Regions from separate parts of the Brevibacillus sp. MS2.2 genome, predicted to be linked through region 3. Evidence: riboswitches for the same ligand, from Rfam matches in the RefSeq annotation. Region 3 holds a riboswitch; each other region holds the start of a gene.

Region 1 (5,553 bases), on a different contig from region 3:
TTTTCGTTTAATCCGTTTCTTCTATTATAACACGGGTACATAAAGAAACCATGATTGGCGCACAATGGTAAAGGTGTTGAATATAACCCTTTGTAGGAGGCGTATCGATTATGGCGAAGCCGGATGACCGTTCTGACAACGCAGAAAAACTTCAACAAATGATTTCCAATACGGAAGAGAACATTCGTGAGTCCGAAGATTATCTGTCGGCTCATGCTGGAGAGATTTCTGCTGAGGAAAAAGCAACCCTCGAAGCGAAAAATCAGCGTCGTGAAGAAAGCATCGAGGGATATCGTGCGGAAATCAAGGATGAATCTTCGCAGGCTTAAGCTTGTTACCGAACGTCTGGCGCCAACTACGCGTCAGGCGTTTTTTCATTCTATCGGGCAAAAGTGCAACAAAACATGATTTGTTTTGTGAAACATGGTAATCTGTAATGGTACAAATTGAAAAAGAGGAGAAAGACTTATGAAGCGACCAGAAGATACACGCGTCGTTGTCGGCATGTCCGGCGGAGTCGACTCCTCCGTGACGGCTTACCTGCTTAAGCAACAGGGATATGACGTCATCGGCATCTTCATGAAAAACTGGGATGATACCGATGAATTCGGCCACTGCACGGCGGAAGAAGACTTCCAGGATGTCCGGCGCGTCTGTGAACAGATCGGCATTCCATATTACACGGTAAACTTTGAAAAAGAATACATGGACAAGGTATTCCAGTATTTTTTGGATGAATATAAACGGGGACGTACACCGAATCCGGATGTCATGTGCAACCGTGAAATCAAGTTCGGTGAGCTTCTCGCCAAGGTCATGGATCTTGGGGCAGATTATATTGCTACCGGCCATTACGCGCAGGTCAAGTACATCGATGGTGAGTACAAGCTGATTCGTGGTGCTGACAACAACAAGGACCAGACTTACTTCTTGAATGTATTGGGCCAAGAACAGCTATCCAAAACGATGTTCCCGATTGGTCATCTCCCGAAACCGCAAGTAAGGGAGATCGCAGAGAAAGCAGGACTCTATACAGCGAAAAAGAAAGATAGTACAGGGATCTGCTTTATTGGTGAGCGCAACTTCCGCGAGTTTTTGCAAAACTATTTGCCTGCCAAACAAGGAAATATCGAGACCGTAGATGGAGCAGTCATCGGTACGCACGACGGGCTGATGTACTATACACTGGGTCAACGACAAGGCTTGGGTATTGGCGGAGGTCATGGCACGAGCGGACAGCCTTGGTTTGTTGTAGACAAAGATCTGGAGCGGAATGTCCTGATCGTCGGTGAAGGCTCTGATCATATCCGTTTGTACTCGAAGAGTCTCTTGGCGACCAACGTGAGCTGGGTGAGTGACAAGAAGCCTTCCGAAACGTTTACTTGTACAGCGAAATTCCGTTATCGCCAGCCGGATCAGGGAGTAACCGTTCACCCACTGGAGGATGGTACCGTAGAAGTTGTATTTGATCAGCCGCAAAAAGCAGTGACACCTGGTCAAGCTGTCGTCTTCTACGATGGGGAAGTATGCTTGGGTGGCGGTACGATTGACAAGGTACGCTTAGTCGATAAAGAGAACTAAGATAAGACGGGGGAAGCACTCGGTGGATGCTGCGAAAAAATCAAAAGTGATTATCGTTTCGTTTTTGGCGGGAGCGGTTCTCTTGGCGATCATCTCTTATTTCGGGATGGCCTCCTTGGGGAAAGAGCATATGGCGACGATCCAAAACGTCATCAAGGAGAACGGCGGGGTTGTTACCTCGGGTGGAGTGACAGCGGTTCCGCTGGAAGAAAGTCCTTTTACTAACAGCGGAAAAGGCAATACCATCTACCGCATCTATTATACGAAAGATGGGCAAACGTTGACGGCTTGGTATCGTGCTGATAATGAATCCTCCATCAAGAAAGAGCCGGAAGCATGGATTCTGCCGTGAAAACAAGGATAAACCTGACTGGGAGAGTGAAGGCATCACATGACCCAACATGCTGGACTGCGTGAGCTGGCTGAACTGATTCGAAGACTCGAGCCAGAGTTAGCGAGTGCACAATTAAGTATTCTTGCTCATGAAAATAAAGAGGAAATCGCAACGCTGTTAGTGGAAGGACTCGGTACGAAGGTACCTGTCCAACATAGCTCCGGCGAATATGCGAATCATTTGGCGGTTTTGCGGGTAGGGGCGAACAAGTACACCTTCGCGCAAGATTGGAGAGAAGTGTACATCAGTGAAATCAATTACTGCGCGTGTCGCATACCTCCAGGGGCCCATGGGTTGTTGGTTCACCATATCGATTATCCAGGCGTGATTTATGACGTCTCACGAAAACTGGCTGAATATCAAATCAATGTTTCCAAGTTGAATGTATCGCGCGAGCAAAAAGGGAAGAATGCCCTGCTTATCTCTGTGACCGACGAAGAGATTACACCGACGATTGTAGCTGCCATCGAAGAGCTGCCCCAAATCACCAAAGTGTTATCTCTACAGTAAGCGAATCATGATAAACAAAAACTGCCCGTTTTTTTAGCGGGCAGTTTTTTTCGTAGCGAATTTGAGTCCTTGGCTAACCAAGACTGGCAAAACGGACGAATGATTTTCGGCAACAAATTCTTGGAAGGAAGCTTTGATTTGACCTTTGCCCATGGAGGCTAATCGTTCGACCATCGCCAGGGATTTTTCTTTGACCAAGAACCGGCCATCGTTTTCCAGCTCTCCAATGGTGAGGAGCGCATGGACGTCGAGGTCATCTGTCAGCAGGCTCGGCAATTGGCTCTCCTTCGCAAGCAGGACACTCTCATTCCAGTGGATCGAGGGACTTCCAGCGATATACCGCTGAAAAGCGTGTGGTCTCGACAAAAGTACATGCAAGACAAACAAGCCCCCTAGCGAATGTCCAAAAATCGCTTGCTGCGTCCGATCGATGGGGAAGTCATTTTCGATGCTAGGCTTGAGCTGCTCCTCCAAAAAGGTGAGGAACTGCTCTGCTCCCCCCATCTGAGGCCAGGCGGCTCCTTTTGGGTTGCCAGGAAGCTCTGAGGCGGGAACTTCATAGGTGTAATCAAAGAAACGGGCAGGATGGTACGGATCGTCCGTTGGATACCCAATCCCGACGACGATAGCAGGATACACGCCAGTTCGTTCAGGGCCACGTGATTGTATCCGTATCGCTTCGGTCATGGTGGCAAAAACAGAGTTGCCATCTAGCAAATATATGACGGGAAAGCCTGATTCCGGAGGGGGATCGGCAGGAACACTTACGAAAATATGATAGTCCCGCTCTTGATAAGTCATGCTTTTACTGTAAGAACGAGGAATGACGACAGGTTGATAGTCGGTGCTTTTCATGAGGGCTACTCTCCAATCTTTCCATGGCTAACCAACACGCACAAAATCTATTATATGAACGAGAACCAGAGATTAGCAATAGCCGAAAAAGGAGAATAGTTAGTTTTCGAAAAGAGCGCATACTGAGCTTGACTCCTACGATATATTGAGGTAAAGTAAGTTTTGCCAACTACATATTGATGCGGTAAGGTGTTTGCCAGCCAGATTTGGTAGACTTAATAGGGAAGTCGGTGAGAATCCGACGCGGTCCCGCCACTGTAATGAGAGAGTTCCATTTGCGAAAGAATGCCACTGATCATGAACGATCGGGAAGGTGAGAATGGAGCGATGATCCAAAAGCCAGGAGACCTGCCTAACCGCTTGCACTGTTTAACCTACGGGAGATAGGGAAGTGTTCGAGCGCTCAATTCGCATTGGCGAATTGCTAGATGGAAGTCATCACGCGCATTCGGCATGTAAACGTCGGATGCGCTTTTACTTTGGCTAAATAACATACATACAGAGTAAAAAATGCAGGATAGGATGAGGGACATGCTAATCGCTTATGATTCAAAAACAGGAAACGTCCGAAGATTCGTCAACAAAATTAATTTGCCACATGTGGAAATTGATCAAGATATGGTGCTGGACGAGCCATTCATTTTGATCACATACACGACGGGATTCGGACAAGTGCCGGAGAAGGTGGCGACGTTCCTGAAGCGAAATCATGTCCATCTGCGCGGAGTATCTGCCAGCGGCAACCGCAACTGGGGAACCAGCTTTGCCAAAAGCGCGGATACGATCGCGAGCCAATACGGCGTTCCGGTGATTTCTAAATTTGAACTGTCCGGTACCGGCCGTGACGTGGAACAATTTACGAGTGGGGTGGCAGCAATTGCGGCATATTGAATTGAACAACGAACTGATGCAGCGTGGCAATGACGGATTTTATCAACTGGAAAAGGATCGGGAAGCGGTTGCGGTCTTCATGGAAGAAGTGCAGTCCAACACGATGACTTTTGGCAGTGTCAAAGAACGCATGGACTATTTGATCGAGAATGACTTCTATGAAAACGTCTATGAAACATACACTGTTGAGCAGGTCGATGAAGTTTTCCGTTTGGCTTATGATGCTGATTTTCAATTTGCTTCGTACATGGCTATCTCCAAATTTTATAAAGATTACGCCTTGAAAACGAACGATAAATCGATGTACTTGGAGCAGTATCCAGACCGGGTGGCCGTTGTGGCACTGTCCCTTGGACAAGGTGACTTTGAGCTCGCCAAGCGTTTAACAGTATCCATGATGGATCAACGCTTGCAGCCAGCGACACCAACCTTCCTGAACGCAGGCAAAAGCCGCCGTGGAGAAATGGTCTCCTGCTTCTTGCTCGAAATGGATGATTCACTGAACTCCATCAACTTTATTTTGGGAACTTGTATGCAGCTATCCAAAATTGGCGGCGGTGTAGCCGTGAACCTGTCCAAGCTTCGCGGACGGGGAGAGCCGATCAAAGGCGTCGAGGGCGCAGCAAAAGGTGTCATGCCCGTTCTCAAGCTGTTGGAGGATGCGTTTTCCTACGCGGATCAAATGGGGCAACGCAAAGGCTCAGGAGCAGCGTACTATAACATCTTCGGCTGGGATATCAACGAGTTTCTTGATTGCAAAAAGATCAATGCAGATGAAAAAGCACGCATCAAAACGTTGTCCATCGGCCTGATCGTACCAAATGTGTTCTACAAGCTGGCTGAGGAAAACAAGCCATTGACTGTGTTTGCTCCGTTCTCCGTGTACAAAGAATACGGCGTGCATCTGGATGATATGGACCTCGATGATATGTACGAGGAGCTCTTGGCAAACGATCGCATCAAGAAAAAGACTGTGATGAGCGCACGCGAGATGTTGACCAAAATCGCGATGATCCAAATGGAATCAGGCTATCCGTACATCATGAACAAGACGAATGCGAACAACAACCATGCGCTGAAAGATCTTGGTTCGGTGAAAATGTCCAACCTGTGCACGGAAATCTTCCAGCTACAAGAGACTTCGACGATCACCAATTACGGCGAGATGGATATCATCCGTCGCGATATTAGCTGCAATCTGGCATCGCTCAATATCGTCAACGTGATGGAACGCAAAATGATCCGTGAATCCGTCCACGAAGGAATCGAAGCCATTACTGCCGTCAGTGACATGACGCGTGTAGAAAACGCTCCAGGCGTTC
Region 2 (5,553 bases), on a different contig from region 3:
GTGGATTTACCGCTTCCATTGGGCCCGATGATGCCAAAAAATTCTCCCTTGTCCACGCAAAAATCGATGCCGTGCAAAACTGGCGTATCCTGATACGATTTTTGCAAGTTACGCACATTGATCATCGCTTACGTTACCTCTTCCTAAAGCGTTTATTTTGCTTCAATAAATAGGCGAAAAACGGTGCTCCCAAAAATGCTGTCACGACGCCGAGCGGGATTTCCGTTGGACTCAACAGCATTCTGGCAAGCGTGTCGGCCCACAATACGTAAATACCACCGAAGATCGCAGCCATGGGCAGTAAAATACGATGGTCAGGACCAACCAGCAATCGGACGAGATGCGGTACCACCAGGCCAACGAATCCGATAATTCCCGCGATAGAAACTGCCGCTGCGGTCAGGAAAGTCGAGACGACCAGAACCACGAGCTTCGTTCGATCCACATGGACGCCGAGATGCGCTGCCTGCCGCTCCCCTAACGCAAATAGGTTCAAGGAACGCGCATAGCTCACAAGCACCATTCCACCTATGACCAAGTACGGAATCAAGACAGATGTAAAGGCCCAGCCGCGAAATGACAGGCTGCCCATAAGCCAGAACACGATCTCATTCACCGTCTGGTCAGATAGCGACACCATAAAGGAAACGAGCGAGCCGAGAAAAGCCTGCACCACGACACCAGACAAAATCAAGGTCTCGGTTTGCAGCTTTCCTTGCGTTTTCGCGAGTCCAAGTACGATCCATAAACTGAGCAGTCCTGTAAGAAAAGCGACGACAGGCGTGCTCCATGCACCCAAAAAGCTGATTTGCAAACCAAAAAGGATCAAGAAGGCTGCTCCGACAGCAGAACCGGATGCCACGCCCATCGTAAACGGATCAGCGAGCGGATTGCGCAAAACGCCCTGAAAGCCCGCTCCTGCAAGTGACAAGCAGGCCCCAATCAAGACAGCCAATACAACGCGTGGAAAACGAACCTTCATGACAATTTGCTCAGAAGACTCTGGCCACGTTACGCTGATCCACTCAGACAAGCCCGGGATTTGATGAAGCAGGATGAGCCATACTTGCGAAATGGGGAGTTGGGCCGCCCCCATCGAGATGCTGATAACTATTGATGCCAGAAGAACGAAACAGCTTACTCCTCCCCATATGAACAATCGTTTCTTCATTTTATTTCACCAGGTCAGGGTAAATCGTCTTGGCTACTTCGATCAACCCTTGTGTAATACGTGGACCAGGACGGGACAAAATATTTTGGTCCATGCCAAAGATTTGTTTTTCACGGATCGCCTTCATTTTATCCCAGCCATTGCGATTCGCGATCAGATCCTCCAGCTTGACGCCAGACTTTTCATCGGTAATTCCGCTCGCATACAAAATGACGTCCGGGTCGTTTTGCAAAATCTTTTCTTCACTGATCGGATTCCATCCTTCGGTGTCGGAAGCAATGTTTGTCGCTCCAGCCAGCGTGATGAGTTCGTCCATGAATTCGCCTTTTCCGACTGTCCAGCCCGGGGAAAATTCCAGGTATACCTTTTTCTTCTCTTCCGGTTTTACATTTTTCACTGCTTCTTGAACGTACGCGATGTCTTTCTTCATTTGCGCGACGACTTTTTCGGCTTGTTCCTGTGTATTCGTGATAACTCCCATCGTCAAAACATTGTTAAGGATATCATCCATCTTTGTCGGATGGCTAATATAGACTGGCATCCCGAGAGATTTGAGCTTGTCAGCCACTGGCTTCTCCATCGAAATTCCACCAACGATCATATCCGGCGTTTGAGCGAGAATTGCTTCTTCGTTTGGTTTGACGACCCCGCCAACTTTTGGCTTTGCCTTCGCCGCATCTGGATAATCATCATAGTCTGAGACAGCTACGATCCGATCTTCCAAGCCTAGTGCGAACAAAATCTCAGTCTCGGCAGGTGATGTTGAGACAATTCGCTCAGGAGCTTTTGCAAAGGTTACTTCTTTTCCTGCCGCATCCGTGACTGTCAATGGATACGTTGTTTGTTTTGCAGACTGCTCGGCCGCATTCTCTTGCGGTGCTGGCTGCGGTGCGCTTGTTTGTCCTCCTGGTGCTGGCTGGCTGTTATCGTTACCCGCACAACCTGCAAGGCTCGCCGCAACTAGCAGGGGGATCATGAATCGCAATGAACGTTTCATATGTAGAACTTCCTTTCTGCATGTCAAATCGACTGTTATTTCCAATAAAAAAGCGACCCTTGCTTCCATTCGGAAATCAAAAGGGTCGGCACCTTTGGGCAAACAGACAGGATGGTCTGCTTCCTGAAATAGGCCGATCCTTTCCGCGAAGGCAACAGGCACGAAAACAAACAGGCAGGTCTCCTGGCTTACGGCTGAGGAACGAGCCGATTTACAGTGGCGGGACCGCGTCGGATTTTCACCGACTTCCCTTTTCACCCGATCTTTTTGTTAGAAAGACGAGGCACCTATTTGCTGTTACGTTTGAAATTGTCACAGTTCATGACTCATCCTACATCATAGCATTCCTTGGATGAAAAAAGAATGACAAACACATAAGGCAGTACTTTCTTGCCTGCTAAAAATGAAAAATGCCTGAACAAAAGGTTCAGGCAAATGTAAAGCTTTTGGCAGGCTATTACCCTCGTTTGTGCAAATAATCCAGAATGCCCATGGAGCATACTTGCAAATCGAGCTTGAGTACCTCGAAAACTTCGTGGTCCTCATTAATGCCTTGTGACTGTAGATGATCCGAGACTCGTTCAACTAACTTACGAGACAGCTCGTCATAAGTTTGACCAGCAGCAAGCGTTGATTCTCCTTCCGCCACAAATATGGGGAGCCACTCACGAATTTGGCGGTACACGTCGTCTACCTGCTCTGACATCCCAAAATGACCAAAGTAAATCCGACTCAACTTGCTCGCTTCAAAACGGCTTAAAGACGCTAACATGGCATCCGGGTCAAACTGATTCGGCGAAGTAGATGGCAGCACGAGGTGAATACCATCCTTTTTAAGCTGTGGATAGAGTACACCTGCGGTATCACCTGTGAACATGCCGCGGCTTACGGGATCGTAGATGCTGAAGTGATGATTGGCGTGACCTGGGGAATCCAGAAACTCCAATGTGCAATTCCGTCCGATCTTGAGTGTATCTCCGTCCCCGCGAATCAAAATCCGCTCCTCGAAAACTGCCTCAATCGGATCAAACAATCGATCAAAATCATCATGATACACGGCTCTCGCGCCTGCGATCAGTCGGCTCGGATCTATGAGATGACGTGCACCTTTCGGGTGGACAACGACCTTTGCATTCGGACAATCCTTCAGAAACAGTCCTACTCCTCCTGCATGATCCAGGTGAATGTGCGTCACGATGATGTATTTTACTTGTTCCGGCGTATAACCGAGCTTGGCGAGACCAGCCTTGATGTATGGGACAGAGGGGCTTGGCCCTGTTTCTACCAATGTAAGCTCCTCTTCCGCGATCACATACGTCCCCGTACGTTCCGCCCAGCCCATATCGAAACCGTCTATTAAATGGATGCGTTCCCCTAAGTCGATTGGCTGTGATGATTGCATGTAAATACTCCTCCTTTTCAAAAAGTCTCGAGATGCCATTTTGTTGTAGGAATATTTACACTTTACCATCTATTTTGGACGCATTGGAGATAAACAACACAAAATCTTCATATTTTTATCGTATGATGAGGGCAGCAAAAACAATTCCATTATCTGGAGGGGTGCAAAATGGGTCAGCTTTTTTCTGAGTTACGACCTGAGCATGAGAAGTTTATCAAGAAGCAACGGATGTTCTTTGTTGCCTCTGCTCCTATGGACAAAGATGGTCACGTGAATCTTTCACCGAAAGGATACGATTCTTTTCGCATAATATCCCCTAATGAGGTCGCCTATTTAGACCTGACTGGAAGTGGAAACGAAACCAGTGCACATCTACAGGAAAATGGCAGGATTACGATCATGTTCTGTGCATTTGAAGGCCCCCCTCTCATCATGCGCCTATTCGGCAAAGGAACGGTTATTCTCCCAGATACACCTCGGTGGGATGAGCTCGTAAATGATTTCCCGCTTCTGCCTGGTGCTCGTCAAATCATTACCGTAAACATACAGGAAGTAAAGACTTCTTGCGGCTGGGCTATCCCCTTCTATTCCTATTCAAAAGAACGCGAAACCCTTCAGAAATGGACTTTGGCTAAAGACGAGCAGGAGCTGCTTGATTATCAAAAGGAATACAACATAGTAAGCATGGATGGATTGCCAACACCCTTGGGACAAAAGCTTTTTCCCGCAGCAGGTGGGGATAACTAAGCGTAAAACGCAAAGAAGCTGCCTTGCTCGCAGCTTCTTTTTTTGAACCTTACTTGCTGGTATAAATGGCCACTGCATCGCGGAGAAACTCGGCAACACCTGGCTGCTCCTTGTCATAGTAAGCGGTAAAGCGAGGGTCATCAACATACATCTGGGCCACCCCTGCGTGCGCTTCCTTACTGTAGCTGTCCCAATAAAAGCTCAGCCATTGACGGTGCAGATCAGCCGCTTTTTGCGACAATTCATGAGCAGGATCACCTGTCGAAAAAGCCTGCGCCAACGTTTCATGCAGCTCTGCGTTCAATTTCTCCAGCGCGGCATACTGTTCTTCTGTCATGCCTTTGACCTTCTGATTCGATTTTTCAATTTGGTCATTTCCGTATTTTGCTCGAATTTCTGCCCCGTACTTATCTTCATTCTCATCAATCATTTTTTGCTTGAAGCCTTCAAATTTTTGTTTGTCACTCATCGTTTTGGTCCCCTCTCTTTGTGCTAATGTCAAATCGACATTGGCGATTAACGCATCCAATTGCGCTCGCCTTTCCAGGAGCTTCTCGCGGTGCTCCCGCAGTGCCCGTTCAGCATCAAAGGTTGGTGAATCCAGGATCTCCTTGATCTCCTCCAAGCTCACACCCAGCTCGCGGTAAAAAAGGATTTGCTGCAATCGATCAACCTCTTGCTGTCCGTAAATGCGATACCCTGACGAATTGATTCTCGCCGGCTTGAGAAGATCAATTTCATCGTAGTATCGGAGCGTCCGGGTGCTGACACCCGCCAGGAGTCCTAGCTTTTGCACTGTATATTCCATGTTCATTCCTCCTGACAAATTGATCGTACACATTTACGGACCGTCAATGTCAAACACATTTTCACAAAAAAAATTGGCGTTACTTCATTTTCATAATTTGCTAAAATATAGAGAAAGCCATACAAGGAGGGACTGCGATGCTCTATATCATCGGCTTCATTGTAGCCTTACTCGGTGCCGGGTGGGGGTTAACAGGGTTGCTTAGTCTCAAAGCGAGAGACAAACATGCCATCACCCATTACAGTGACGATGCTTATAACCAGCAAACCTTGTTCCAGATGCACAACAACCCTACCCAAGGAATGTAAACATTGAAAAAGGCTGCCCGCAACATGCGCATGGGCAGCCTTTCATATTTTTTACAGGGCTTGGAATGTATCAGTCAATACTGGCACGATTTGCTTCTTACGGGAGACAACGCCCTTCAG
Region 3 (5,553 bases):
CCCCCAGCCAGACTACCACTTAACCAAAACAGGACTGTCCCAATTCCATGCTCATTCGGTGCTGAAAAAACAAGGAGACTGGTAATGGCCGACAAGATTGCAGATATCGCAATTCCAGCCATGAGCAGGCGTACCGTCGAGTTTTGTCCTCCAATACGGGATAGCGTAAAAATGAGAATGATTGACACAAGGGAGCCTGTAAAAGCGCCAAAGGATAGTGCATACTGCCCGTACATGCTGAATGCTCCGAATATAATCACCGAGGTAGCGCCAACCGAAGCACCTGAAGATACGCCTAATACATACGGGTCAGCCAGGGAGTTGCGAACCAACGACTGGATGGCTACTCCCACGACAGACAGACCTGCGCCGACGATCGCCCCCAAGAGAACACGTGGAAAGCGTATATCCCAAATAATCGTTTGCTCCCCTTTGGACCAATCCACCTCAATCCATTGGTTCAACATCGGAATTTTTGATAAGGCGATTTTCCATACCGTTGTCGGCTTAATCTCCACTGAACCCAAGGTAACTGCAAACGTAATGGAGAGGAAGAGTCCGACCAGTAGAGTAATGATGATATAAGGTAACTTGATCTGTTGCAGTGCTATTCCCTCCCTTAAAAGGGTCGTACTCTATTTAAATTTATCCGGGTAGAGTCCTTCCGCCAAAATTTTCAGCGCAATCGGTGCTCGAACGCCTTCAGAAGCCGCAGACAATGGCAATACCATTAGTCGTTGATTTTTAATTGCCGGGATATCCGCCAGTTCTTTTTTGGTCAAAAGGAAATTACGTTTTTGCTCGACGGTTCTATCACCGTAGTCAACGATAATAATCACGTCTGGATTGCGACTCACTACTTGTTCCCAACTGACCTCTGCCCAACCCTTTTGAATGTCATCAAAAATGTTCTTACCGCCAGCAGTTTTGATTAAGGACGTCATGTAGTTGTTTGCTGCTGTGAATGGTTTATCTTCCCCGTTGTCGTACACGAACACGTTAAGTGGCTCGTCCACCTTGCCAATTTTACTAAGCGTTTGGTCCATTTCACTCTTCATTTTATTGATCAAATCATTGGCTTTGTCTTCCACATGGAAAATGCGTCCAATATTCGTAATGTCTGCAAACACATCGTCGATAGTCGGGCCAGGCATGCTAGATGATGCTTGCAGATACGATTTGATGCCGACCTTTTCCAAGTCCTGCATCGATCCTACGCCCTTTTCGCCGAATCCGCTTTTCCATCCAGCGTACACGAAGTCTGGGTTGGCTGCCAGCAGCACTTCTTTCGTTGGATACTTATCAGACAGTACCGGAATCTTGTCGTAATCTGCTTTGAGCTCTGGAAGGATTTCATCGTCTAGGTAAGCGGTTCCGACCATTTTATCAGCCAGGCCCAGTGCCAGCATGATTTCGGTGACGTGTTGGTTCAATGTCACGGCACGCTCAGGTGCTGTTGGATAGGTCATTTCGATGCCATTATTGGTTAGTGTTACTGGCTTGCCCTCTGCTGCTGGAGTAGCCGTTTGTTCTGTTTTGGCTGGAGCCTGTGTTGTCGTAGAGGAGCCGCATGCCGAAACCAAAAGCATGGCAGCTGTCATGATACCGAAAGCTAGTCCTTTCATTACTGCATGTGTTTTGTATGCCTTAAACATCTGTCATCCCCTTTTCTGTATATATATGATGGGTTGAACCAAATCCTCCACAAAAAAAGCACCCCCCATTTCAATCGGGAGGTGCATGACAAACGTAGATATAGCGATAAGCAGGCGCAAAGGCGCCCGTTCATAGACTGCTTCCACATCTGCCCCATCCTCGTGGGTCGATTGTATATGCTCGCATGGCAGGTCTCCTGGCTTACGAATCAACACCCCCAGCTACCTTCCCATTTTTTGTCTCGCAAAAAACAGTGGCTATTCGCTAGTTGCTCCTCGTTACAGTGGCGGGACCGCGCCGGTTTCTCACCGGACTTCCCTTTTAAGCTGACGGCATATGCCATCTAGCACCATTCGATACGTATTCAATTTTTACGATTTATTCATTCATTAATAGTAGTCAGTTTTTTCGGGAACTGCGTGAGAATTTCAACGCCCGTTTCCGTAACCAATACATCGTCTTCAATCCGCACTCCGCCTACACCTGGCAGATAGATGCCTGGCTCGATCGTAAAGACCATTCCTGGACGAAGCACTTCTTGGTTCTGGCTGTGAACAGATGGATATTCATGTACATCCATCCCAAGTCCATGCCCAAGACGGTGCATGAAGTATTCTCCGTAGCCTTTTGCGGTGATGACATCGCGAGCGGTTTTATCCAAATGCGCAAAAGTCACACCCGGACGAATCTCAGCAATGGCCGCTTCGTTGGCAGTCAATACTGTCTCGTAAATTTCTTGAAGCTGAGCACTGATCTCGCCTACAGCAAAGGTACGGGTAATATCGGATACATATCCGTTGGCTGCTACCCCGATATCAAACAAAAGCAAGTCGCCTTCTTGCACCTGGCGCGTTCCTGGTTTCCCGTGTGGCAGTGCCGACTTCTCCCCTGCCAATACCATGGACGTAAAGGACGGACCTTCGGCACCCAAGCGCTTCATCTGGAATTCCAGCTCAGCTACGATTTCTGTCTCGGTCATGCCTGTCTTGACTTTTTTCAGGGTCTCCCGCAAGGACTCCTCGACCAACTGAACAGCGTGCTTCAAACGCTCCACTTCATCCACCGATTTGATCAAACGCATTTCACGCAGTGGCTCTTCCACATCCACATAGCTCGACGCCAGAACAACCTGTCCAAGTGCTTCATAGCGCTCGACAGTCATATGACTTTTCTCAATACCCAGCTTCGTCAAATTCGCTGGCAACACTTGCTTGAGGATTTCATACGGGTTTTGGATATCCGTATGTGTATGGATATCTTGAACGAACGAAGCCTCTGCCGCTGCCTCACGATCAAGAGCAGGTACTATTAAAGAAGGTTTTCCCTCCGCAGGAATAACGAGACCCATAAAACGTTCATGCGGGTCTGTAAAAAATCCGGTCAAATAGTAGACGTGCTTGGGAGAGGTAATCAACACCGCGTTCAGCTCTTGCTCTGTCAAAAACGTGTGGAGCTTCGAAATGCGCTCTTGAAACAACTTCTTCACCCTGCTTTCACCAATTATTCTATTGCGAGAATACCACTTCCCCATCAAAAAAAGAAGACTTCAATTGAAAAATCTACTTCGTATCGGACAACCTAAGGGTGGGGTGAAAACGAAAATGGAACAAATACTCGTCCATCAGGATGGCAAGCAGTTTGCTTTTCACATATCAGGGAAAGGCCAGCCGCTATTGTGTATTCATGCACCATGCATCGGCTCCATCAATTTTGTTTATCAGCAAACACTCGCAGATACATATCAGCTCATTGTCCCTGATCTGCCCGGCCATGGCGACAGTTCACCGATGGAGAAGCCCTTTTCCATTGGGGAGCTGACAGAACGGCTCCATAAACTTGTCGGGTCACTCGGCATTGAACGTCCCTTTATTTTGGGGTACTCCCAAGGTGCTTCTATCGCCCTTGAATACTGTCTTCGCTATCCTGATCATGTACAAGGCGGAATACTCGCGAGTGGTTTTTCCGAAGTGAATGACCTGTATTTGCATGGACGATTTTGGATGGCCCAGGCGTTGTCGATGCTTCACGGCGTTCCTCTTCTTGCCCGTTCAATTGCTTCCTCCCATGTCGATGACCCAGAAATGCGGGAGAAATGGACGGCCCACGCCTCCAAAACAGATCCCAACAGCTTAAAGTACCTTTACGCTGCGGGACATCGTTATCAGTGTACGGAGCGTCTGGGCAACATCCAGCTTCCGATTTTACTTGCCTATGGCAAACAAGATCAACGGATACACCATTATGCGCAAATGCTTACCATGAAATTACCAAAAGTAAAACTCGAGATGATCCCTAACGTGAAGCATCAAGTCATCACGAAAGCTGCTCCTGTTTTCAATCAGTTGTGCCGCACCTTCATGGAAAAAGGTTAAGGATAAAGAAAAAGACAGAAGGACGGGCAACTCCAGCTCCTTCTGTCTTTTTACAATTTAACTAGCTCTTCATCCGCGGGTCGAGTGCATCGCGCAAACCGTCCCCAATTAAGTTAAAGCCGAGAACTGTCAGCATGATAGAGAGCCCTGGAAAAATAACAGTCCATGGTGCTTTCTGAATGTACTGACGTGAATCAGCGAGCATTTTTCCCCATTCCGGTTCTGGCGCTTGTGCTCCCAGTCCGAGAAAGCCAAGTGCTGCTGCTTCGATTATCGCTGTGGCGATCCCCATCGTCCCTGTCACAATGATTGGTGCGAGGCTGTTCGGCAAAATATGCTGCATGATAATCCGGGAATTTTTCATCCCGATTGCCCGTGCGGCCATGACGAATTCTTCTTCCTTCAAACTCAATACGCGGGCGCGCACCAAGCGTCCAAATGTCGGAATGTTAATAATCGCAATCGCAATCAAGGCGTTTTGCAAAGAAGGCCCCAAGATGGCAACGACAGCGATTGCCAAAAGAATACTTGGAAACGCAAGCATAATATCAAAGAGACGCGAAATGATTGTATCAATCCATCTGCCATAATATCCTGCCACAAGACCGAGCAAGGTCCCTGCGAGAACGGAGCCAATGACAGAGAACGTCCCTACCCACAAGGAGATTTGTGCCCCATAAATAACGCGACTAAACACATCACGACCATTGTAATCTGTTCCAAACCAATGCTCTTCGGAAGGTGGTTTGTTTTTCATTACTAGCTTGCCTTCGTCGTACGGATACGGCGCAATCCATGGAGCTAATACCGCCACAACAATGAAAAACAAAATAATCCCGAAGCCCACCAGCGCCAGCTTGTTTTTTCGTAGCGTCCTCCATGCATCCTTCCAAGGAGAGACTACTTCTTCTTGCTTCACTTTTAAAGGTACTACCTGATCTTGTGGTTGTAATTGTGGTTGTGCCATGTCTCTTCGTCCCTCCTTAGCGATATTTGATGCGTGGATCGATATAGGCGTACAGAAGGTCGACCAAGAGGTTGATCAGGACGAAAATCGTCGCGATCACAAGGATACCGGATTGGATAACCGGATAGTCACGGTTTCCAATGGCGGTCACAATATAACGACCGACACCTGGCCATCCGAAGATCGTTTCTGTCAAAACAGCTCCACCCAACAGCAACCCTGTTTGCAATCCAATTACCGTCAAGACAGGGATCATCGCATTTTTCAGCGCATGCTTGTACACGACCCAAAACTGCGTCAGCCCTTTTGCACGAGCGGTTCTGACATAGTCGGCACGCATGACTTCCAGCATGCTTGAACGAGTGATGCGTGCAATGATCGCCATCGGAATCGTACCTAACGCAATTCCTGGCAGGATCAAATGCTTGATGACTTCCCAAAGCTGATCCCACTGACCAGCGATCATCGTATCCAGTATATAAAAGTGCGTAATGGCCTCTACGGGATTACGCGAATCGTCGCGACCAACTGATGGCAGCCATTTCAGTTCTTGGGCAA

Evidence for each region. A riboswitch is a leader RNA that binds a small molecule or an ion and turns the genes downstream of it on or off. The one in region 3 is predicted to bind cobalamin.
Region 1: it holds a riboswitch for cobalamin, as region 3 does, so the genes downstream of both, nrdI (class Ib ribonucleoside-diphosphate reductase assembly flavoprotein NrdI) here and HP568_RS07610 (ABC transporter substrate-binding protein) in region 3, are expected to answer to the same signal.
Region 2: it holds a riboswitch for cobalamin, as region 3 does, so the genes downstream of both, HP568_RS09585 (ABC transporter substrate-binding protein) here and HP568_RS07610 (ABC transporter substrate-binding protein) in region 3, are expected to answer to the same signal.

Annotation. Positions count from the first base shown of each region.
Region 1 covers NZ_JABSUZ010000003.1:134,968-140,520, reverse strand. The annotation lists gene tlp (small acid-soluble spore protein Tlp) at 111-329, shown strand; gene mnmA (tRNA 2-thiouridine(34) synthase MnmA) at 469-1,581, shown strand; gene HP568_RS03695 (hypothetical protein) at 1,604-1,933, shown strand; gene HP568_RS03690 (ACT domain-containing protein) at 1,973-2,485, shown strand; gene HP568_RS03685 (alpha/beta hydrolase) at 2,519-3,340, opposite strand; cobalamin riboswitch at 3,511-3,710, shown strand; gene nrdI (class Ib ribonucleoside-diphosphate reductase assembly flavoprotein NrdI) at 3,872-4,231, shown strand; gene nrdE (class 1b ribonucleoside-diphosphate reductase subunit alpha) at 4,218-5,553, shown strand, end outside.
Region 2 covers NZ_JABSUZ010000008.1:87,971-93,523, forward strand. The annotation lists gene HP568_RS09575 (heme ABC transporter ATP-binding protein) at 1-125, opposite strand, end outside; gene HP568_RS09580 (FecCD family ABC transporter permease) at 134-1,171, opposite strand; gene HP568_RS09585 (ABC transporter substrate-binding protein) at 1,173-2,168, opposite strand; cobalamin riboswitch at 2,325-2,474, opposite strand; gene HP568_RS09590 (MBL fold metallo-hydrolase) at 2,626-3,570, opposite strand; gene HP568_RS09595 (pyridoxamine 5'-phosphate oxidase family protein) at 3,739-4,317, shown strand; gene HP568_RS09600 (MerR family transcriptional regulator) at 4,367-5,125, opposite strand; gene HP568_RS09605 (hypothetical protein) at 5,263-5,433, shown strand; gene HP568_RS09610 (manganese-dependent inorganic pyrophosphatase) at 5,485-5,553, opposite strand, start outside.
Region 3 covers NZ_JABSUZ010000006.1:141,319-146,871, reverse strand. The annotation lists gene HP568_RS07615 (FecCD family ABC transporter permease) at 1-611, opposite strand, end outside; gene HP568_RS07610 (ABC transporter substrate-binding protein) at 636-1,655, opposite strand; cobalamin riboswitch at 1,826-2,025, opposite strand; gene HP568_RS07605 (M24 family metallopeptidase) at 2,039-3,133, opposite strand; gene HP568_RS07600 (alpha/beta fold hydrolase) at 3,258-4,028, shown strand; gene HP568_RS07595 (ABC transporter permease) at 4,090-4,995, opposite strand; gene HP568_RS07590 (ABC transporter permease) at 5,012-5,553, opposite strand, start outside.